DNA from 3 places in the Nonomuraea sp. NPDC001831 genome. Region 3 is predicted to be linked to each of the others. Evidence: riboswitches for the same ligand, from Rfam matches in the RefSeq annotation. Region 3 holds a riboswitch; each other region holds the start of a gene.
The links. Region 3 has a riboswitch for cyclic di-AMP ahead of ACFYYW_RS29300 (hypothetical protein). Riboswitches for the same ligand answer to the same signal wherever they lie in the genome.
Positions count from the first base shown of each region.

Region 1: it holds a riboswitch for cyclic di-AMP, as region 3 does, so the genes downstream of both, ACFYYW_RS34900 (C40 family peptidase) here and ACFYYW_RS29300 (hypothetical protein) in region 3, are expected to answer to the same signal.
Region 2: it holds a riboswitch for cyclic di-AMP, as region 3 does, so the genes downstream of both, ACFYYW_RS35880 (hypothetical protein) here and ACFYYW_RS29300 (hypothetical protein) in region 3, are expected to answer to the same signal.

Region 1 is NZ_JBIATU010000013.1:221,790-225,054, forward strand. Features, by position in the region: gene ACFYYW_RS34890 (DUF2306 domain-containing protein) at 1-221, opposite strand, end outside; gene ACFYYW_RS34895 (NAD(P)-dependent alcohol dehydrogenase) at 414-1,406, shown strand; gene ACFYYW_RS34900 (C40 family peptidase) at 1,390-1,953, opposite strand; cyclic di-AMP (ydaO/yuaA leader) riboswitch at 1,984-2,145, opposite strand; gene ACFYYW_RS34905 (3-isopropylmalate dehydrogenase) at 2,245-3,265, shown strand, end outside.
Region 2 is NZ_JBIATU010000014.1:133,363-136,627, reverse strand. Features, by position in the region: gene ACFYYW_RS35885 (alpha/beta fold hydrolase) at 1-687, opposite strand, end outside; gene ACFYYW_RS35880 (hypothetical protein) at 742-1,449, opposite strand; cyclic di-AMP (ydaO/yuaA leader) riboswitch at 1,625-1,759, opposite strand; gene ACFYYW_RS35875 (DUF5302 domain-containing protein) at 1,925-2,125, opposite strand; gene ACFYYW_RS35870 (MDR family MFS transporter) at 2,173-3,265, opposite strand, start outside.
Region 3 is NZ_JBIATU010000010.1:15,193-18,457, reverse strand. Features, by position in the region: gene ACFYYW_RS29310 (amidohydrolase family protein) at 1-54, opposite strand, end outside; gene sigJ (RNA polymerase sigma factor SigJ) at 214-1,122, shown strand; gene ACFYYW_RS29300 (hypothetical protein) at 1,139-2,104, opposite strand; cyclic di-AMP (ydaO/yuaA leader) riboswitch at 2,110-2,248, opposite strand; gene galT (galactose-1-phosphate uridylyltransferase) at 2,317-3,265, opposite strand, start outside.

The DNA of each region.
Region 1 (3,265 bases), on a different contig from region 3:
GGCCGCCCGGCCCGGAACCGGGCCTGGAACTGGAACGTGCCGAGGACGCAGAACGCCAGCGAAGCCGGGATGTGCAGCAGCACCGGCACGGGCATGGCGAAGAAACGCCCGTTGTCCGCCGTGACCGGGGCGCCGGCGGCCAGTTCGGTCAGCCGGATTGCGCCGGCGACCAGCGGGACGACGCTGAGCGCGAGCAGCCCGGCGGGTGCGATCCATCTCATGCCTGAGAGCGTGCCGCCTGCGCCCGTGCCCGGTCATCGCGCGGACGGCCCATCCCGGTTCGCACCATCGGCGGGCGGGCGGTCGTACTTTCGGCCATCGAGCCGTCGCCTTTCGACCGTTGAGCGTCCGCGCAGGTCACGCCCACACTGGCGGCACATCAGCGGCACATCAGCGGCACGAGGGAGAAAACGATGAAGGCGTACGTCCTAAGCTCGTTCGGCTCGCCCGACCAGCTCGTCCTGACCGACGTCGAGCGGCCCGTGCCGCGCGACGACGAGGTGCTGGTCCGGGTGCGGGCCACGTCCGTGCAGCCCTACGACTGGCACTTCATGCGGGGGGAGCCGTACCTGGCCCGGGTCATGGGCGGCGGGGTCGGGCTGCGCCGGCCGCGCATCGCCGTCCTGGGGGCCGACGTGGCGGGGGAGGTCGAGGCGGCCGGCAAGGACGTCACGCTGTTCCGTCCCGGCGACGAGGTGTACGCGATGTCGCTGGGGGGCGGCTTCGGCGAGTACGTCTGCCTGCGGCAGGGCGAGGTGGCGCCCAAACCGGCGGGACTGTCGTTCGAGCAGGCGGCGGCGGTGCCGATGGCGGCCAACACCGCGCTGATCGCGCTGCGCGACGAGGGACGCCTCCAGCCGGGCCAGAAGGTGCTGGTCAACGGCGCGTCCGGCGGCGTGGGCACGTTCGCCGTGCAGCTCGCCAAGGCGCTGGGGGCGCACGTCACGGGCGTGTGCAGCGGGCGGAACGCGGACCTGGTCCGCTCGCTCGGCGCGGACGACGTCATCGACCACACCAAGGAGGACTTCGCGGCCTCGGGCCGGCGCTTCGACCTGCTGCTCGACGTGGCGGGCGGTCGCCGGCTCGCGGACTGCCGCCGCGTGCTGACCAGGAAGGGCACGTACGTGCTGGTCGGCGGGCCGGCCGGCCGCTGGGTGCAGCCGGCCGGCCACATGTTCGCCGCGCTCGCGTCGGGGCCCTTCGTCCCGCAGCGGATCGTCAGGGCGGACGTCGTCCGCTGCGGGAGCAACAGGGCGAACCTGCTGACGCTGACCGGGCTGATCGAGCGGGGCGCGGTCACCCCGGTCATCGACCGGACCTTCCCCTTCGGCGAGCTCCCGGCGGCCGTCCGCTACCAGGAGGAGGGGCACGCCCCGGGGAAGGTCGTCGTCACAGGGTCGCGGTGAGCATGGCGGGGGCGGGGGCCTTCTGGAGCTGCTTGTAGTCGGCCCAGCGCTTGACGCCCTTGGGGTCGGGGCGTACCGCGCCGACGAAGGCCTGCCTGCGCCACTGCGACAGGCGTTCCTCCTTCACCACGTCGCCGGTGTGGGGGGAGTGGACCATGTAGCCGGGCTTGGAGATCATGCCGACGTGGCCGAGGCCGCTGAAGAACACCAGGTCGCCTGGCTTGAGGTCCTTCCAGGAGATCTTCCTGGAGAAGGCGCCGTACTGCTCCGCGGCGGTTCTGGGGAGCTCGATGCCGGCGTCCTCGTAGGCCCGGAGCATGAGGCCCGAGCAGTCGTAGCCCCGTTCGCTGGCGCCGCCCCACACGTACGGGGTGCCGCGCTTGTCCATGGCGTATTCGAGGGCGACCTTCCAGGCCGGTTTCGGCACGTGCCGTTCCTGGACCTGTTTCACCTGGGGGCCGGTGAGGGTGACGGAGGGGGCGGGGGCGGCCGGAGCGGCGGGAGCCGCGGGGGCGGCAGGCGCGAGACCTGCGGCGCCCGCTGCCACCGCCAAAAAGATGGCGATGCTAGACAGGGGACTGTCCTTCCACGTGGCCGACCGGGTTAGCTGACGGGCTCGGGCCTGGAAGTAGCCCTACGGCGGCGCTCTCGGGGGAGAGGCGCAGCCGATTCGCCCCGGGGGGAAAAGATGGGTCCCCGGCTCCACGCAGCGGCTGCGTGGATTAGGCTCGTCGGACTCTAACGAAACGGTCAAAAGGTCGCAATCCCCCCAAAACGGATTGTCCGGTTGTTGAGATGATGTGTTCGTCAGCCGAGACGAGCCGGTAAGGTACCGCCCATGGAGTCGCGTAACATCCGCCTGGCCGTCATCCCCGGGGATGGCATCGGCGCCGAGGTCGTAGCCGAAGGGCTCAAGGTCCTGGAGGCCGTGGGCACGAAGATCGAGCCCACCCACTACGACCTGGGCGCAGCCCGCTACCACCGCACGGGCGAGACGCTGCCCGACGCGGTGCTCGAAGAGCTGCGCGGCTACGACGCGATCCTGCTCGGCGCCGTGGGCGACCCCAGCGTGCCGCCCGGCATCCTGGAGCGCGACCTGCTGCTCAAGCTCCGGTTCGAGTTCGACCACTACGTCAACCTGCGGCCGGTCAAGCTGTTCCCCGGCGTCGAGACCGCGCTGGCCGGCGCCACCGCCGAGCACATCGACATGGTCGTCGTCCGCGAGGGCACCGAGGGCCTCTACGCGGGCACCGGCGGCGTCATGCGCCGCGGCACGCCGCACGAGATCGCCACCCAGGAGTCGCTGAACACCGCCCACGGCGTCGAGCGCGTCGTGCGTTACGCCTTCCAGAAGGCCCAGTCGCGGCCCCGCAAGAAGCTCACGCTCGTCCACAAGACAAACGTGCTCACCTTCGCCGGCGACCTGTGGCAGCGCACGGTCAACCGCGTGGCCGCGGAGTTCCCCGACGTCACCACCGACTACAGCCACATCGACGCGGCCTCGATGTTCTTCGTCACCCAGCCCGAGCGCTTCGACGTGATCGTCACCGACAACCTGTTCGGCGACATCATCACCGACCTCGGCGCCGCGATCGCCGGCGGCATCGGCCTGGCGGCCAGCGGCAACATCAACCCCGAGCGCACCTCGCCGAGCATGTTCGAGCCGGTGCACGGCAGCGCGCCCGACATCGCCGGTCAGGGCAAGGCCGACCCGACCGCCACCATCCTGTCCGTGGGCATGCTCCTCGACCACCTCGGCCTGCACGCCGAGGCCGCCAAGGTCGAGCAGGCCGTGGCCGCCGACATCGCCGAGCGGGTGACCGGCCGCGCCGGCCGCACGACCAGCGAGATCGGCGACG
Region 2 (3,265 bases), on a different contig from region 3:
GTGGATGACCAGCGCGGGCACCTTCAGCCCGCCCAGCGCGGACGTGCGGTCGCCCGAGGCCATGATGGCGGCGAGCTGGCGGGCGGTGCCGGCCGGGTCGTGGCAGCGGTCGAAGGCGAGCCCGGCCAGCCTGGTGACGCGTTCGCGGTCCAGCTCCCAGCCGGGGGACCCGAGCACGGCCCAGGTGGTCAGCGCGCCGGCGACGACCCCCTCGCGGTCGGTCGCGGGCTTGGCGAGGAGCACCGCGGCGGCCGCCTCGGTCGGCGGGGCCGCCTGCGGGCTGGGCGTGGACATGATCGAGGTCAGGCTCAGCACGCGGGCGGGGTGCCGGATGGCCAGCGCCTGGGCGATCATCCCGCCCATCGAGGCGCCGACGACGTGCGCGGCGGGCAGGCCCAGGACGTCCATGAGCCCGGCGCTGTCGTCGGCCAGGTCGTCCAGCACGTACGGCGAGGGCGCACCCCATGCGGGCACGCCCTCGTCGTGGAGGTGGGTGGACAGGCCCGCGTCGCGGTTGTCGAACCTGATGACGTGGTGGCCCTGCTCGGCCAGGAGTTCGCAGAACTCGTCGTCCCAGTGGATGAGCTGGGCGCCGAGTCCCATGATGAGCAGCAGGGGCCTGCCTTCCGGGGAGCCGAAGCTCTCGTAGGCGATCTCGATGCCGTTGGCGGCTGCACGCTGGATCACAGCGACCAGAATGTCATTCTGGTCGTGGGGCGTAAAGAGCGGTCTGCCCCGAGATCAGTCGTTGAGGAGCTTGCGCAGACGCTCGCCGCCGAGCACCACGCCGCCGCCGGCCAGCACGAGCACGCCGGCCATCACGGTGCCGCCCATCGCGACGGTCTTCCCGACCTGGCCGCCGGCGGAACCGGCCGCGTCGTCGGCGGGCTTTTCGGCCAGCACCTTGGGGGGCTCGGCCGGGTTGTCGTCGAACCGGCCCCATGCGCCGGTGGAGAAGGCCACGGGGTAGTTCTTCTTGCCCTTGCCGTCGCCCCACTTGGTGATGACGTAGTCGATCTTGATGTGGCCCTGGCCGCCGTTGCCGTCCACGCCGAGCGTGTCGGGGTTGAAGGTGCCGCCGGTCAGCTCGGCGAAGGTCTTGGCGTCGAGGTCGAGCATGACGCCGCGGCTGGAGGGCTCGCCGGGGCCGCGGTCGCCCACGAAGAACGGCATCTTCTTGCCGTTGTAGGTCACGTAACCCTCGGTCATGAGGGGCCAGCTGGGGCTGGCGGCCAGGCCCTTCTGCATGGGCTTGCCGCTGGCGGGCAGGCCGGTGTCGCCGGCGCGGCCGGAGGAGTCGTCCCAGAAGTACGAGGCCTTCGTGGAACCCTTGAGCAGGATCTTCTGGTCGTCGCCGGTGTCGGCGTGGGCGCCGGTGGCGGAGATCGTCAGCGCGCCCATGGCGGACACGGACAGCAGAGCGAGAGAGCGCAGGCCAAATCGAGACATGAAGCAGTGAAGTCCTTCGCGAGGGGACAGGGGGAACGCGCGTGACTACGGTGCGTAACCGGGCAGAGCGCCGAAAAGGTGGTTACGCGGCGCGTGGGGGAAGTCAGGGAAGAGACCGCTCAGCAGGCGGTCGTCACTACACTGTCCGGGGGTACGACGAGGTGGTACATGCGTGAAGTCCTCTCCATCTCGCCTACCGGGTTAGCTGACGGGTTCGGGCGTGGAGATGCCCTACCGGCACATGGCCGGACTCACCCCAATGAGATGGGTCCCCGGTTCCCGACAGGTCGGGATTCGGCGCCAGCTGTCGTCCCTCTCCTGGTAGGGACTACGCCACCAGCTGGTAATTGGTTAAGACCGTACCCAGAGATTCGGACAAATACAAACGAATCGTCATGAACCGGGTAAAGATCTACCTATCATGGCAAAGAGAAAGGGGGCACGGCATGCCGTACCCCCTGCTAAATCGGGCCTTTCAGCCGCCGCTCTTGCGCCTGAAGGATCTTTTACTCGCTGCCGGACCGTGCGCCCCGTGGATCTTCGACGGGTCCACGCCCCTGCCACCCGCGGCCGACTCGGCCTGCTGCCCGCGCTTGCGTTCCAACGCCTCGCGGAACTTGCGCTTCATCTCGTCCTCGGGAGTCTCGCTGACTTCCGGCTCCGGTGTTTCCGCCATGAGGACCTCCTGGTTCTGGGGACATCCACAGCTTCGCACGACGTCGCTTACGACGCGAAACCGGCCTCCACTCTGCTTTCCGCGGCGGGCGCCTGCTCCAGCCGCCTGCCGGGCATCATGACCAGCGCGACCAGGGCGATCACCGCGCCCGCCACGCCCAGCGACGGGATGACCACGGCCGCCGCCGAGGCGTGCGCGGCCGCGAGCCCGTGGACGGGCGCGTCCGTGGTGATGACCGACGTGTACGCGGTGCCGGCCAGCGCCAGCGCCACCGAGCCGCCGATCTGCCGGAAGAAGGTGAGGTTGGCCGAGGCCGTGCCGATGTACCGCGGCGGGACGGCCTGCTGCACGGCCACGGTCAGCCCCGACAACATCGGCCCCATGCCGAGCCCGAGCAGCGCCATCCACCCGGCCAGCAGCAGGCCGTCGGTGCGCACGGTGAGGTTCAGGCACAGCAGGCTGCCGGCTGCCAGCAGGAACGGCGCCCCGACCAGCCACGGCTTGTACGTGCGCGTCCTGGACATCAGCGTGCCCATGAGCGCGCTGCCCGCCACCATGGCCAGCGTCATCGGGTAGATCCTCAGCCCGGACTCGGTGGCGCTGACGCCCAGCGCCTGCTGGAAGTAGCGGGGCAGGAACACCACGCCGGCGTACATGCAGAAGGCGGTGAAGAAGGAGGTCGCGTTGACCAGCGTGTACGTACGGTCCCGGAACAGGTGCATCGGCATGACCGGGTTCGCCACCCGCAACTCGACCAGCACGAACGCGGCCAGCAGCACCAGCGCCAGCAGGATCGGCCCGGCCACGGACGGGGACGTCCAGGAGTTGCCGTCCAGGCCCTTCTCGGTCAGGCCGAGCAGCAGGGCGCTGATGGCCACGCTGAACACCGCGATGCCCGCGTAGTCCGGCCGGCCCCCGCCGCCGGTGCCCGCACGGAACGGCAGCCGCAGCACCACGATCGCGATCAGCACGATCCCGAGCGGCACGTTCACGTAGAAGGCCCACCGCCAGCTCGCGTGGTCGGTGAACAACCCGCCCAGGAAGGGCCCGGCCAGGTACGTCAAGGCCATCACGCCGCCGAGCGCGCCCTGCACGCGGGCGCCGTTGCGTCCGGGCGGGAACATCTCCATCACCAGGGCC
Region 3 (3,265 bases):
CGCGATGGTGTGCTCGCCATCGAACACCCTGACGTCGCGGATCAATGTACGCATCGAAGCTCTCCCTCGTGAGCCGTGAACCCTCGGACGCCATCACAGAGGGGCAACCGGCCGGGAACTGTGACATGAGTGGCATAGATCACGCTTGATGGCTTCATGTCACAATCGCCGCTCGTCGGGACTCTTCGGTTGCGACAGATGAGGAGACCCGCCATGACACCGACCCCGCAGCACCCCGCCGACGCCGCCACCGAGCAGTTCCTCGGCTACCGGGAACTGCTGTTCTCCGTGGTCTACAACATGCTCGGCAGCGTCGCCGACACCGAGGACGTGCTGCAGGAGGCGTGGCTGGCCTGGTCCGCCCGGCACCGCAGGCCGGAGGCCGGACCGGTGGAGAACGTCCGGGCCTACCTGGTGCGGATCGCGGTGAACCAGGCGCTCGCCCGGCGGGCGGACCTGAGCCGCCGGCAGGAGACCTACGTCGGCCCGTGGCTGCCGGAACCGCTGGTCACGGCCCCGGACAACGCCGGGGGCGCCGCCGGGAGCGGGGAGTCGTTGTCGATGGCGGTGCTGGTCGTGCTGGAGACGCTGTCACCGCTGGAACGAGCGGTCTTCGTGCTGCACGAGGTGTTCGGGTTCAGTCATCTGGAGACGGCCGACATCCTCGGGCGCACGCCGGCGGCGGTCCGGCAGCTCGCGGCCCGCGCCCGTCGCCACGTTCATGCCCGCCGTCCGCGTCACCGGACCGAGCCCGGCGTGCACGCCGAGGTGACCGAGCGGTTCGCCGCGGCCGCCCTCGGCGGTGACCTGCGGGCCCTGCTGGAGGTGCTGGCGCCGGAGGTGACCCTGTGGACCGACGGTGGCGGCAAGGGGCCCGCCACCAGCCTGCACCCGGTCCACGGCCGGGACGAGGTGGCTGCGATCTTCATGTCCGTGGCCGCGACGCTGACCCCCGGCGCGGTGGACCTGCGCCACCGGCGGGTGGCCGGGGATCCGTGCGCGCTGGTCTTCTCCGGTGGCGGCCCGCTGGCCGTGGTCGTCGTCGATCTCACGCCCGAGGGCGACCGGATCGCCGCCGTTTACTCCGTCACCAACCCCGACAAGCTGACCGGCATTCGCTGAGCCGCCGGCCCCGCGGCTAGTTCATCGAGATGTGCACGTGGTCGTAGTGGTTCTCGGTGATGCTGCCGCGGTCGGACATCGAGCGCCAGCCCGAGCCCTGGTTGATGCGCTGCTTCCAGATCACGTACTTGACGCCCAGCTTGGCCTTGTTCTTCAGGGCCCAGTCGGCCAGCCGGTCGCCGAGCGCGTTGTTGACGGCGCTCGGCATGGTGCCGCCCGTGCTCATCATGAAGTCGCAGGCCCGGCCGAGCGGGTGCTCGCCGCTGGAGCCGGCCCGGAAGCAGCCCACCTCGTACGGCAGCGAGAAGTTCTTCTGCACCTGCGCGCGCATCAGCCGGGTGCGCGGCGTGATGTTGTCCGAGCCGGCCGGCAGCTCGGGCGCCCAGCTCCCGTCGGACTTCTTGCCCGGCCCGAACGGCACGAGGTCCTGGAGCTTCTTCTTGATGTCGTCGATGACGTCCTGGGCGTCGTCGCGCTGCTCGGCCACCTCCGCCGTGCCCGCCTTCAGCTGCGTCGCGAGCGCGGCGGCGGCCGTGGCGGCCTTCTTCTGGTCGTCGCGGGCCTTGGCCACGCTGTCCACGACCGCCTGCTGCTCGGCGGTGAGCTGTTCGAGCACGGCCGCGCCGCCGCCGTCCGGGGTCAGCATGAAGCCCGGCAGGGAGGCGTCGCGGCTCTGGTAGCGCAGCCGGGCGATCTCGGCGACCCGCTGCTCGGCCGTGGCGACCGCCTGCTCGGCGGCGGTGAGCCGCTGCTGGGCGGCGGTGGCGGCCTGCTGGGCCTTGGCCAGCTCGACCCGCTTGAGGTTGTACGTCTCGATCAGCTTGTCGACCTTGCGGTTGAGCTGCTTGAGCTGGGCCCGCAGCTGCGCCTCCGACGGCTTGGGCGCGGCTGACGCCGAGACTGAGGCGGCGGCCGGCTGGACGAGCAGGGCGGTGGCGGTGATGAGACCGACGGCAAGACTCGCGGGGGACGAAGCCGCCACGTGGTTGTTCCTCTCCCTCTGCCGGCCGGGTTAGCTGACGGGTTCGGGCACGGGAGCATTCCCTACCACTTACGCGGATTCACCCCGGATGCGATGGGTCCCCGGCTCCCGGGCAACACGCCCGGGATTAGGCGTACAACGACCGTTATGGCCGGTGTCTAACGGGATATTAGTGGTAGATCACGAGTCATGCGACTTTAATGAGAAACCAATTAGTGATCAATTCGTGATCGCAACATGCGTGCCGCCTCCTCCGGCAGCACGTCGTTGACGAAGGCCCCCATGGCCGACTCCGAGCCCGCCAGGTACTTCAGCTTCCCGGGCGCCCGCCTGATGCTGAACAGCTCCAGGTGCAGGTAGGCCAGCTCGCGGCCGTACCGCACCGGCGCCTGGTGCCAGGCCGAGATGTACGGCATCGCCACCCCGAACAGCGCGTCGAGCGCCCGCAGCACCGAGGTGTACAGCGGCGCGAACGCGGCCCGCTCCTCCTCCGACAGCGCCGCCAGGTCGGGCACCTGCCGGTGCGGATACACGTGCACCTCGAACGGCCAGCGCGCGGCGGCCGGGACGAACGCCGTCCAGAGCTCGTTGGCGGCCACCACCCGCGTGCCGGCGGCCCGCTCGGCGGCCAGCACGTCGGCGAACAGGTTGCCGCCCGTGTGCCGCGAGGCGGCCCCGAGCTGGAGCTTGGTGCGCGGGGTCACGTAGGGGTAGGCGTAGATCTGCCCGTGCGGGTGGGGGAGCGTGATGCCGATCTCCTCGCCCCTGTTCTCGAAGCAGAACACCTGCTCGACGCCCTCGATGCCGGACAGCTCGGCCGTGCGGTCGGCCCACGCCTCCATCACCAGCCTGACCTGGGCGTTGGAGAGCCTGGAGAAGGAGGAGGAGTGGTCGGAGGTGAAGCAGACCACCTCACACCGCCCGACACCCGGCCGCACCTCACTCAGGCCACCGACATCCCCGTAAGTCCCAAAATTTCCGGAGAAAGAGGGAAAGCGGTTCTCGAACACCACCACGTCATAGTCGTGGGCCGGGATCTCCGACGCCCGCGTGTCGGACGACGGGCACAACGGGCACTCGTCGGCCGGCGGCAGGAACGTGCGCGTCTGCCGGTGGCCGGCGATCGCGATCCACTCCTCGGTCAGCGGGTCGTAGCGCAGC